2 regions of the Rhodopseudomonas sp. P1 genome follow, and region 1 is predicted to be linked to the other one. Evidence: riboswitches for the same ligand, from Rfam matches in the RefSeq annotation. Region 1 holds a riboswitch; the other holds the start of a gene.

What was found. Region 1 has a riboswitch for cobalamin ahead of LRC39_RS24405 (TonB-dependent receptor plug domain-containing protein). Riboswitches for the same ligand answer to the same signal wherever they lie in the genome.
Region 2: it holds a riboswitch for cobalamin, as region 1 does, so the genes downstream of both, LRC39_RS05270 (cysteine-rich small domain-containing protein) here and LRC39_RS24405 (TonB-dependent receptor plug domain-containing protein) in region 1, are expected to answer to the same signal.

What each region holds. Positions count from the first base shown of each region.
Region 1 covers NZ_CP088006.1:5,279,743-5,285,388, reverse strand. Annotated here, with positions in the region: gene LRC39_RS24420 (hypothetical protein) at 1-953, shown strand, start outside; gene LRC39_RS24415 (hypothetical protein) at 978-1,172, opposite strand; gene LRC39_RS24410 (hypothetical protein) at 1,345-1,632, opposite strand; gene LRC39_RS24405 (TonB-dependent receptor plug domain-containing protein) at 1,807-3,828, opposite strand; cobalamin riboswitch at 3,938-4,140, opposite strand; gene LRC39_RS24400 (DUF938 domain-containing protein) at 4,272-4,988, shown strand; gene LRC39_RS24395 (MFS transporter) at 5,064-5,646, shown strand, end outside.
Region 2 covers NZ_CP088006.1:1,129,497-1,135,142, forward strand. Annotated here, with positions in the region: gene LRC39_RS05255 (Crp/Fnr family transcriptional regulator) at 1-689, shown strand, start outside; gene LRC39_RS05260 (Crp/Fnr family transcriptional regulator) at 705-1,436, opposite strand; gene LRC39_RS05265 (histidine phosphatase family protein) at 1,614-2,189, shown strand; cobalamin riboswitch at 2,242-2,440, shown strand; gene LRC39_RS05270 (cysteine-rich small domain-containing protein) at 2,633-2,968, shown strand; gene LRC39_RS05275 (acyl-CoA dehydrogenase family protein) at 3,032-4,177, opposite strand; gene LRC39_RS05280 (MarR family winged helix-turn-helix transcriptional regulator) at 4,341-4,784, opposite strand; gene LRC39_RS05285 (substrate-binding domain-containing protein) at 4,944-5,646, shown strand, end outside.

The sequences.
Region 1 (5,646 bases):
CAGCGCAAACCGGCGTGGCACTGCCGCCGTATGCCAGCTACCGCACCGCGGTGACCAAGGCCGGCTTCAGCCGGTTGTTGGAATCGCTCGGTCTGCCGCAGCCGCCGACCCGGATCGTGACCTCGGAGGCCGAACTGCGCGAGGCCGCTCGCGCTCCCTGCGTGATCAAGACCTCGGTCGGCACCGCCAGCCGCGGCGTCTGGCAGGCGCTGGATCAACCGACGCTCGATCGGGCGGTGCGTGAGCTGGTCGCAGCCGATGGATTTGCCGGCGAGGTGTTGGTGCAGGATTTCGTTGCGGGCCGGATCGAGCATGCCCAGGCGGTGTTCGATCGCGGCGCACTACTGGCGCTGCACGCCTATCGACAGGCCGCATCAGGGGCGGGCGGCGGACCGGCGCGTAAGCTCAGCACGCGGAGCGATGAGATTCGTCAAGACGTCGCCACGATCGGCGCCGCCCTCCGCTGGCACGGCGCGCTGTCGTTCGATCTGATCCGGCCGGCGAACGATGCGCGGCCGCTCTATATCGATTGCAATCCGCGCTTGGTCGAGCCGATGAGCGCGCAGCTTGCGGGGCTCGACCTCGTCGATCTGCTGCTGCGGCTGTCGCTGGGCGAACATCCGCCGGTGGCCGCGCCGTCGCGGGATGGTGTCCGTAGCCATCTCGGCATGCAGGTGCTGCTCGGCTGTGCGCTGGGTGGTGGCACGCGGTGTGACGTGATGCGGGAGTGCGCGCGACTGATGCTGCGGCAGACACCTTATGTGGGCAGCGCCGAGGAGCTGACCGCTGTGCTGCAGGATTGGTGCAGCGCGGTGCCGCTGGCCGCAACGGCCCTGATCCTGCTCGCCCAGCCAAGTCGGGCCGCAGCGCTGGCGGCGAAAGGTTGGGGCGATCATCTGCTCGATGTGGCGGCGCTGGCGCGGATCGATCAAGGATTTGGTCAACAGGCTTGATGCGCCGTCTCGTGCGCCGGCCTGTTACAGATCCTTGGTATAGTCGTCGCGATCGCGGGACGGCGCGCAGATGTCGCCGGTCTCGTACAGATCGTCGTCCGGGGCAGGCGCGGGATTCGGCGGCGTGGGCTTGGCTTCGCCTTTCCCCTCGCTATTGCCGGATTTCTTGTCGCGTTTGGGAGCAGCGGCCTTGGACCGCTTGCGTAGGAAGCCGATCATTGGCTCTCGGTTCCGTAATGGCCGGCGCGGGTGGTCCGAAGGCGCACACGCGGCCAGCGTTGTTGTCAGCTCAGTTCAACTGCGACGACGACCCAAGACTAGACTGGTTCGTCAAGGCCCGCACGCAATTTTCGCATCGTGCGATGCCGCAGTGCGATGCGTTGCGTCGCGATCAGGTCCGCCGACCTGAGCTCTGCTGGTCGGCCAGCCATTCCGACAAGGGGCGCGGCTTGTCGTCTTCGACCTTCTTGGTGCCTCGCTTGGTGGGGGAGGCCGCCGTTCTGGTTCGCTTGGTCTTGCTCGATGTCGCCGATTGCGGCATCGCAGCTTCGCGGGCGAGCCGCAGGGCGCGCAGGCGCGCCATGTTGTCCAGGACCGCCTTTGCCGCGGCGTCGCGTTCGGTCTTGCCGCCGTCGCCTTCAGCGGCGCTGCCAGCGCGGTGATCGTCGTCGTTCGTCATTCTTCCAGTTCAATTGCATTCAATTCGGGAGGCGGCGTGATAGCACGAAAAAAGCCTCCGAACAGCCTTTCGACATTCGGAGGCTCTTCGACATTGGTTTCGCGCATGAGCCCGTGTGCGGGGAACATGGCGTCCGCCGCCGACTGGTGCGGCGGCGGCCGCACACGATGGTCGCTAGTTGGTGACGCGGACGCCTGCGAAAGCGCCGAATCCGGGCTGCAGGAAGCCGACCGGCACCTCGTATTTCTTGTCGAACAGGTTGTCGATGCGGCCGAACACGGTGACGTGCGGATCGACCTCATAGCTCGCCGCCAGGTTCACGGTGGTGAACGACGGCGCGTCGAGCAGCGTGGTGCCGAACCGGTCGTAGTCGACCCACGAGCTGGTGTAGAGCACGGTCGCCGACACCGTGGCGCGCTCGACCGGATTCCAGATCGCCGCCATCGTCACCTTGTTGTCGGGACGCCGCCGCAGCTTCTGGTCGGTGGTCTGGTCAATGGCGTGCGTATAGGTGTGGTCGACCCGGAAGCGCAGCGTCTCGGTTGCCTGCCACGACACGAACGACTCGACGCCCGAGGTGCGCGCCATGCCGATGTTCTTGTAGCTGTAGCCACCGATCGTCACGTCGTAACCGGTCGAGTTGATCAGATCGTTGATCTCGTTGTTGAAGTAGGTCGAACCGAAAACGACGCGGTTGGCGAACAGCGGCTGTTCGAAGCCGACGTCGTAGCCCTTGCTGGTCTCCGGCTTCAGCGCCGGGTTGCCGATCGTCGCGTAGGCCGGGTTGTTGACATAGAGCTGGGTCAGCGTCGGCGCCTTGAAGCCGGTGCCGTAGGTCGCCTTCAGCCGGGTCTCGAGGGTCGGCACGATGAACACCGGCGCGACACGCCAGGTCGAGTGTCCGCCGAAGCTGTCGTTGTCGTCGTAGCGCACGTTGGAGACCAGGAAGAAGTTCTTGGTGAACTCCGACTGCAATTCGACGAAGCCCGCGGTGTTGCCGGTGCGGGCGCGCAGCGTCTTCTGCTGGTAGTTGCCGGCGAAATCATAGTCTCCGACCGAATTGGTCCGGATCGTCTCGTCCTGGCGTTCGGTGCCGACCACAAGTTTCTGCCCGTAGCCGACGTCGAGCACGCCCTTCCAGTCGAACTTGGTGCGTTCACCGGTGTACGAACTCGGCGGCGATATGCCGGTGGCGAAGGTGAAGATGTTGGTGGTGAAATCCGGGTTCGGATTAAACGTCCGATTCCACTCGTTGCTGTAGCTGACGCCGAACGTGCTGGTGAAATTGCCGAGCGGCGACCAGACCGCTTCGCCGCGGGTCATGAAATCGCGGCTTGCGGTCGTGCTCTGCAGCGTCTCGGGGAACGAGTTCGGATAGCGCGAATAGTCGTCGCCGGTGAAGCCCTTGTGGGCGTCAGTGTAGCGCGCGACGTAGTTGAACGCGAGTTCGTCGCTGGCGCGGACGCCGAGCCGCGTCGAATAGGTCAGGTTGTCGTAGTTGTCGTTGTTGCGTTGCTGGCCCGGGGCCAGCAGATTGAGCGGCGTCACCGGCAGGCTGGTCGTGCGATAATGCGCGACGTTGAAGGCGTAGTCGAAATTGTCCTGCGAGCCGGCGGCGCGCGCAGTCTGGTTGAAGGTGCCGAACGAGCCGCCTTCGATCGAGCCGGTCAGCTTGGCAGGTCCGCTGCCGCGCTTGGTGACGACGGAGATCACGCCGCCGATCGCGTCCGAGCCGTACAGACCGCTCTGCGGGCCGCGCAGCACTTCGATCCGCTCGATGTCCGAGGTCAGCAGGTTGGCGAAGTCATAAGCGCCGTTCGGCTTGCTCGGGTCGCCGGCGTCGATGCCGTCGATCAGCACCTTGACGTGGTTGGAGTTGGTGCCGCGCATGAAGATCGCGGTCGAGCCGCCGGGGCCACCGGTGCGCACCACATTGAGGCCGGGCACCATGCTGAGCGCGTCGGCGGCGGTGCGCTGCTGATAGCGGGCGAGATCATCCGCGGTGATCACGGTCACCGAGCTGGCCACCTGCTCGCGCGGCGTTTCGGTGGCGGTGGCGCTGACGACGATCTCGGGCAGCACGTCCTGCGCGGCGGCAGGCGTGGCGAGCGAGAGCGCGGGCACCAGGATGGTGGAGGCGAGAAGCGCGCGTGAAAGTGCGGAGCAAGGCCGCGGCGCGGCGGGTCGGGATTGCATTCGGTTCAACCTCGGCTGACGTCTGTGGCACGTCACAGCGAACGAGGTCTCACCGAGCTTTTCGAAAGCGGTGAAGACAATGCCTGCAATTCCCGGCCGGCAACTTCGCGTGTGACCACGAATGACGGCAGGTCTCCTGGCTCGCAGTTGATCTTCCGTCGCCTTCCCAGGACCGAGGTTCCCAGTGGCATCCGACGAAAGACGATCCGCTTACAGTTGCGGGAACAGCTACGGCCTAGAACGCGAAAGTGTCTGCGTCCGCACCGTATTCCCTTTTCATCCCTCTCGGGAACCGTCACTGCCATTAGAAGTCGCGGAATTGGCGAGTCAATTCGCCCATGGCGGCGAACAGGTGCAATCGTGGTCGGATTGTGACGAGCTGTGACTTGCGTGTAACAGGCGGGTCTGTACACCTCGCACGATAGTGGATGCGGCAGGTGGTGATGGCGGAGTTCGTGGTGGAGTTCGGCAAGGACGGGCGGCGGGTCGAACCCGACGGCCGGCTCGATGCCGCCGCGTTTCATCGCAACGATGCGCCGATCCGCACCGTGCTGGCCCGGCTGCTCGCCGGGCGACAGGGCGACGTACTCGAAGCCGGCAGTGGCACCGGCCAGCACATCGCAGCGCTGGCGCGCGAGCATCCGGACATCGTGTGGTGGCCGAGCGACGTCAACGACCAGCACCTCAAGAGCATTGCCGCCTGGCGCGCTCATGCGGCGCTGCCCAATCTGCGGCCGCCGCAACGGATCGACCTGGCCGATCCCGCCTGGTCGGTGGCGCCGGCCGACGGGGCGGAGTCCGGGCCATTGCTGGCGATATTCTGTGCCAACGTCGTCCACATCGCGCCGTGGCGCGTCGCCGAAGGGCTGCTGGCTGGCGCCGGACGGCTGCTAAGCCAGGACGGCATGCTGGTGCTGTATGGACCGTTCAAGCAGGACGGCAAGCACACCGCGCTCAGCAATGCGGTGTTCGACACCAGCCTGCGCGACGCCAATCCGGAATGGGGTGTCCGCGATGTTGCGGATCTGGAAAAGCTCGCGGCCGGCGCCGGTCTGGCGCTGAGCGAGATCGTCGAGATGCCGGCCAACAACCTGATCCTGGTGTTTGTACGGGCAAAACCGGCGGAGGCCCATGCGACAGCCGGTGGCCCGGCGGGTTGATCACGCACCGCTCGGCCCTATGATGCGCGCGCAATCGCCGGCCGTCGTCGGCCGGTGCGAGGAGAATCCCTGCCGATGGTCGATGCGACGGCCAACGACATCGTCGAAGACGATGCCCGTGCCCGTTCCAACGTGGTGCGGCTGGTCGCGGCGCAGGCGCTGACCGGCGCCAACGCCGCGGTGATCTTCGCGACCGGCTCGATCATCGGCGCGCAGCTCGCGCCGGAGATGTCGCTCGCGACCGTGCCGCTGTCGATGTACGTGCTGGGCCTTGCCGCCGGCACGCTGCCGACCGGTTGGATCGCGCGGGTTTACGGTCGCCGCGTCTCGTTCATGATCGGCACCGGCTGCGGCGCGCTCACCGGCGTGCTCGGTGCTGTCGCCATCCTGTACGGCTCGTTCCTGCTGTTCTGCATCGCGACATTCATCGGCGGGCTGTATGCCGCCGTGTCGCAGTCTTATCGGTTCGCCGCCGCCGATGGCGCCAGCGCTGCCTATCGCCCGAAGGCGGTGTCGTGGGTGATGGCCGGCGGCGTGTTCGCCGGCGTGCTCGGTCCGCAGCTCGTGCAGTGGACCATGGACGTCTGGCAGCCTTTTCTGTTCGCATTCTCCTATGTGGTGCAGGCGGCGATCGCGCTGATCGCGATGGCGGTTCTGT
Region 2 (5,646 bases), 1.2 Mb from region 1:
CAAGCGATTTCGAGCTCGTGCGTCCGCATCTGAGGTGCGAGACCCGGGCCGCCGGCGATCTGTTGTATCGCCCCGGCGATCACGTTGGCAGCGCGTTCTTCCCGTGCGGGCCGAGCCTCGTCTCCTATGAGGTGACCGACGGCGACGGCCGCGGCGTCGAGACGGTGCTGGTCGGGCGCGAAGGCGCGGTCGGCGGCATCGTCAGCTCCGGTTTCCTGCCGGCGTATTGTCTGATCGTTGTCAAGTTCGAGGGCCCGTTCGTCCGCATGCCGATCCTCAACATTCAGGCCGCCAAGGATCGGTCGCCGAGCTTCAAGGCCTTTTTCGCGCGCTACGCCGACTGTCTGATGGCGCAGATGTTTCAATCGACCGCGTGCAACGCGATCCATTCGATCGAGCAGCGCACCGCGAAGTGGATCGCGGCGGCGATGGACCGCACCGGCGACAGCATGGTGCCGCTCACCCATGAACAGCTCGCCGCGATGATGGGCGTCGGCCGCAGCTACACCAGCCGCGTGCTGCAGGCATTTCGCCAGGAGGGCATTCTCACGACGCGGCGCGGCGCCCTGATCGTTGACGATGCCGATAAGCTGCGGTCGCGGGCCTGCCGCTGCAATGATGCGGTGAAGGAGCACTTCGACGTGGTGCTGCGCGGCGTCTATCCCGAGCCGGACGACGCTGCCGCGTAGCTTCGCCGGAGCGCCTCAGCGCGCCGGTGCGCGCTTCAGGTGCAGGTAGCCGGGATCGAATTCGCCGATCTTGGCGAGCCCCTGCCAGTTGCGGATCGTCAGCACCCCATAGCGGAAGTCCATCGTCTTCGACGCCCGCAGCGACGAGATGGTGCGGTTGACGGTCGCGATCGCCATGCCCAGCGTGTCGCCGAGCTGGGCGAGGCTGATCGGGAGCTGCATCGAGTTACCGTCGGTCAGCTTCGAGACCTCGGCGCGGTAGAACAATTCGCAGAACAGGTGCGCCATCCGCGCCTTCATCGTCCGGGCCGAATTGTTGGTGATCGCTTCGCGGAAAATCGCCGCGTCCACAAGGGTTTCGCGCCAGATCGCAAAGCCGAGCCCGGGCCGGGCTTCGAACATCCGCAGGATCTCCCGATGCGGGATGATCGCCGTCACCGCGTGCCCAATCGCACACAGCGAATGATCCATCCGCTCCAAAAAAACCCCCTGCGCATCCGGCAGGTCACCGACCATGTGAAACGACAGGAATTGGCGGCGGCCGTTTCGCTGCAAATGATACCGTCCGACCATGCCTTCGACGACGAGCGCGGCGCCCTTCGGCGTTTCGCCTTGGCGGATCAGATCCTCGCTGCTCTCGAGCTCCCGCAGCGTAAAACTCAAATTGCGGATCGCGGTGAGGTCATCGGCCGACAGACGGGAATGCTCGCGCAGTTTGTCGATCAGCACGCGATGGACATCCTTCATGGTCCGCCTTTCAAGTTAGATCATCTGATAGGGTTGATGGAACTTGGGGGCTTCAACTCCGAGAGGCGGCAGAGGTTGCTATTTTTTTGGACGCCGGGCGGTAGCGGTCGTCGTCGCTTGCGAGGCATGGCTCCGACGTGCTCTGTCGGACGGATCATGACTGCGCGAGGATGACCGATGAGCGACTTCAGCCGGCTGTGGCTGGTGCGGCATGCGCCGGTGGATGGGCCAAAGGGCGTGATTCACGCTCCCGACGCGCCGGTCGATCTCGGCGACACTGCGGTGCTCGCTGCGCTCTGCGAGCAACTGCCGCACGATGCGACGGTGGTCGCAAGCCCCAGCCGGCGCACGCGCGAGACCGCCGCAGCACTCCGCTTCGATGCGATGCTCGACCCCGATTTCCGCGAGCAGGATTTTGGCAGCTGGACCGGGCGCCGTCACGACGATCTGTCGCGCGAACTCGGCCCTACCTACGATGCATTCTGGCAGGATGCGGCGCGCTTGGCGCCGCCGGGCGGCGAGAGCTTCGTCGATCAGATCGAACGGGTGCGGCGCGGTCTGGCGCGGCTGCCCGGTGGTGACGTCGTGCTGGTGGTACACTCCGGCACCATTCGCGCCGTGCTGGCGATTGCCCTTAAGACATCCCCCGAGGCTGCGCTGAGCTTTGTGATCGATCCGCTGTCGCTGACGCAGATCGACCGGCTGGGCTCGTCCGGTTGGCGGATCGTCTGGGTCAATCGCGTAGTCGGTTAGGCTGGCCGTTTAGAACGAAGCCTTTTTGCTTGCACAGGCTGCAGCCCCGTGCTCTGGTTTTGACGTCTTCGGTGCCTCGCGTGCGAGGTGAAACTGGGAATACGGTGCGGTGTTTTTCGCCAAATCCGTAGCTGCCCCCGCAACTGTAAGCGGATCTGTCCGGATCATATGCCACTGACGCCATCGGCGTCGGGAAGGCGATCCAGACGACATCCGTGAGCCAGGAGACCGGCCGAAGACGGAAGCATCTAACCGATCGACGGCGGGTCGAGAGCGGAGCAGCGATGACCGAATTCTCTTAGCAGGCAAAGCCGCGCGCGGCGCAGGAGCAGCGTCACGCGACGCTTGGCATCGCCTAGCACTCATCCCCCTTCAATCAGAATCAGCCACAGCGCCGCTGCGATCGAGCTGGCGGCCCATTGCTGCGGCGCGAGGGAACGGTCATGGAGCCGAAAGACACAACGACCAACGAAGCCTTTAAGGGCTTCACCAACGAGGCCTGCCCGTTTCTGCCGTGCCATCGCGGCGTCGAGCGGGAATTCAACTGCCTGTTCTGTTACTGCCCGCTGAGCGCCTATCAGTGCCCCGGCCCCTACAAGACCTTCGTCGATCGCAATGGGCTGACGCGCAAGGATTGTTCGGACTGCACCCTGCCGCACAACGGCTATCGGCGCTCTTGGAATTTTATCCAGCGCTGGCTGGAGCGGCCGGTGCCATGGGATAGCCAGCCCCAGGATCCGCGCCGTCTCAAGCGCGAAGTCTCGGAAAGCGGCGACTGAACACTGCCGGCGCCTCCGCACCGCTGAATTGCAGCAGTAGCGGAGGCGCCTGCATTGTTCGCGTTAGAGCGAGCGAGCGATCAGCAGCTTCATCACCTCGTTGGTGCCGCCGTAGATCTTCTGGATCCGCGAGTCGATGAACATCCGGCCGATCGGATACTCCTGCATGTAGCCGTAGCCGCCGTGCAGTTGCAGGCACTCGTCCACGGTCTCGACCTGCTTCTGCGTCGTCCACCATTTCGCCATCGAGGCGGTGACGGCGTCGAGATTGCCGGCGATCAGCTGCACCAGGCAGTAATCAACGAACACCCGCGCGATGAAGGCTTCGGTCTTGCGCTCGGCGAGCGCGAAGGCGGTGTTCTGGAATTCGATGATCGGCTGGCCGAAGGCTTTGCGTTCCTTGGTGTAGTCCGAGGTCAGAGCGACCGCGCGTTCCATTGCCGCCACCGCGCCGATCGCGATGATCAGCCGCTCCTGCGGCAGCTGCTGCATCAGCTGCACGAAGCCCTTGCCCTCTTCGCCGCCGAGCAGGTTCTGCTTCGGCGTGCGGGCATTCTCGAAGAACAGTTCGGAGGTGTCGGAGGCGTGCAGGCCGATCTTGTCGAGGTTGCGGCCGCGCTTGAAGCCGGGGTTGTCCTTGGTCTCCAGTACGATCAGCGATAGCCCCTTGGCGCCTGCGCCGCCGGTGCGGGCAACCACGATGATCAGGTCGCAGTTCTGGCCGTTGGTGATGAAGGTCTTCTGGCCGTTGATGACATAGTCGTCGCCATCGAGCTTGGCGGTGGTGCGCACGCTCTGAAGGTCCGAGCCGGTGCCGGGCTCGGTCATCGCGATTGCGCCGATCAACTCGCCGCGCGCCATGCCGGGCAGCCAACGCCGCTTCTGCTCTTCCGAGCCGTAGTTGAGGATGTAGTGCGCCACGATGCCGCTCGACACGGTGACGCCGGACAGCGCGTCGGGGACGATCTTCTCCATGTCCTCATAGACCGCGGCATCGTAGGCGAAGCTGGCGCCGAGCCCGCCATACTCTTCCGGAACGCTGGGCAGCAGCGCCCCCATCTCGCCGAGCTTCAGCCAGGCCGAGCGATCGACCATCTTCTGCTTGCGCCACTTGTCGCCATGGGGTGCGAGGTCCTTGGCGAGGAATTTGCGAAACTGGTCGCGGAACGTGTCCAGCTCTTCGGTCATCCAGGGTGATCGGTATTCCATGTTTCCTCACTCGAATGGGCGGCCGCTTGGCACGGCGCATCGCCCGCTGATCTAAGCCAGTTCGGCGGTGCAGGATAGACGTTGCGACCGCCGTATCTTGCGGCGTGTCGCTGCAGGCGGCTGCGCTGTTCGCAGCCGCAGCATCCGCGACGATGGAGGGCGCTCAGGTGGCGCTGTCGATCAGGCTTTCAAGCAGCCGCTTCAGCTCGGCAGTGGCCTTGTCGCCGTAGTTTTCGGCGATATGCGCCTCTTGGCTCAGCGCCAACGTATTGAGACGCTGGGTCAGAGCTTTGCCGCGGTCGGAGGTGTACATCAGCACCTTGCGGCGATCCTCCGGATCCTGGACGCGATACACCAGCGAATCCGAAACCATTCGGTCGATCATCTTGGTCAGGGTCGGATGATTGAGCAGCACCGCCTCGGCGAGTTCGCCCATCGAATGGCCCTTGCCGTCGGACAGCACCTTGAGGATGCGCCATTGCTCGACCGGCACCCCTTCGCTGCGTAGCCGTGCTTCGAGCTGGCGGTTGATCTCCCGATTGGCCTGCGCCAGCAGATAGGCGAGGTGCTCGGTGATCGGCGGATTGCGGGTCGGCGATTTGGCCACGATGAGACTTTATCGTTCCGTCTGAGTGAATCGGATGCGCAGTTTGCTGCATCTATATGCACAGCAATCCTTGAAGATTCAATATTTTCGAATAGCATCGATCGTCGAACCCGGGGAGGGGACTTCGGCGGGGATCACCCGCACCAGGCAGGAGAGGGCGTGCTTTCGGCTGTCGATCTCGGACATAGTGGCGCCTATGGAGTGCCGCCGCTCGGTTTTCTCGAGCGCGGCGCGCTTACCGATGCGCGTTGGGTGGAAGGGCCGGGAGACGGCGGCGGCGCGGCCTCGCGCCGCGCACGCAACAAGCTTCGCGTTGCGAATTTCGTCACCTTCCAGGGCTCGCCTGGGCTGTGGGGGCCGGCCTCGACCAATGCGGCGCTGCTCGCGGCTGCGGAAATCAACAAGCGCGGCGGCATCCTGGGCCGCGAGGTCGAACTGGTGTTCAGCGATGCCGGCGGTCCGATCGAGGACGTCGCTCGGCGGGTCGCTCTGGCGGTCGACTACGACGACGTCGATATCGTGATGGGCTCGCACATCAGTGCAGTGCGGGTAGCACTGCGGAACGCCATCCGAGGTCGCGTGCCCTATATCTACACGCCGGTCTATGAAGGCGGCGAGCGTGCTCCCGGCGTGATGGCGATCGGGGAGACGCCGCGCTGGCAGAGCCGGCCGGCGATCGACTGGCTGGCCCAGGAGAGAAGGGCGCAGCGCTGGTACCTGATCGGCAGCGATTACGTCTGGCCATGGCTGTCGCATCGCGCTGTCAAGAAGTACATCAAGGAGGCGGGCGGCAAGGTGGTTGGTGAGGAGTTCGTGCCGCTCGGCGAGGACGATCACGAACGGCACCTCGACCGGATTCGCG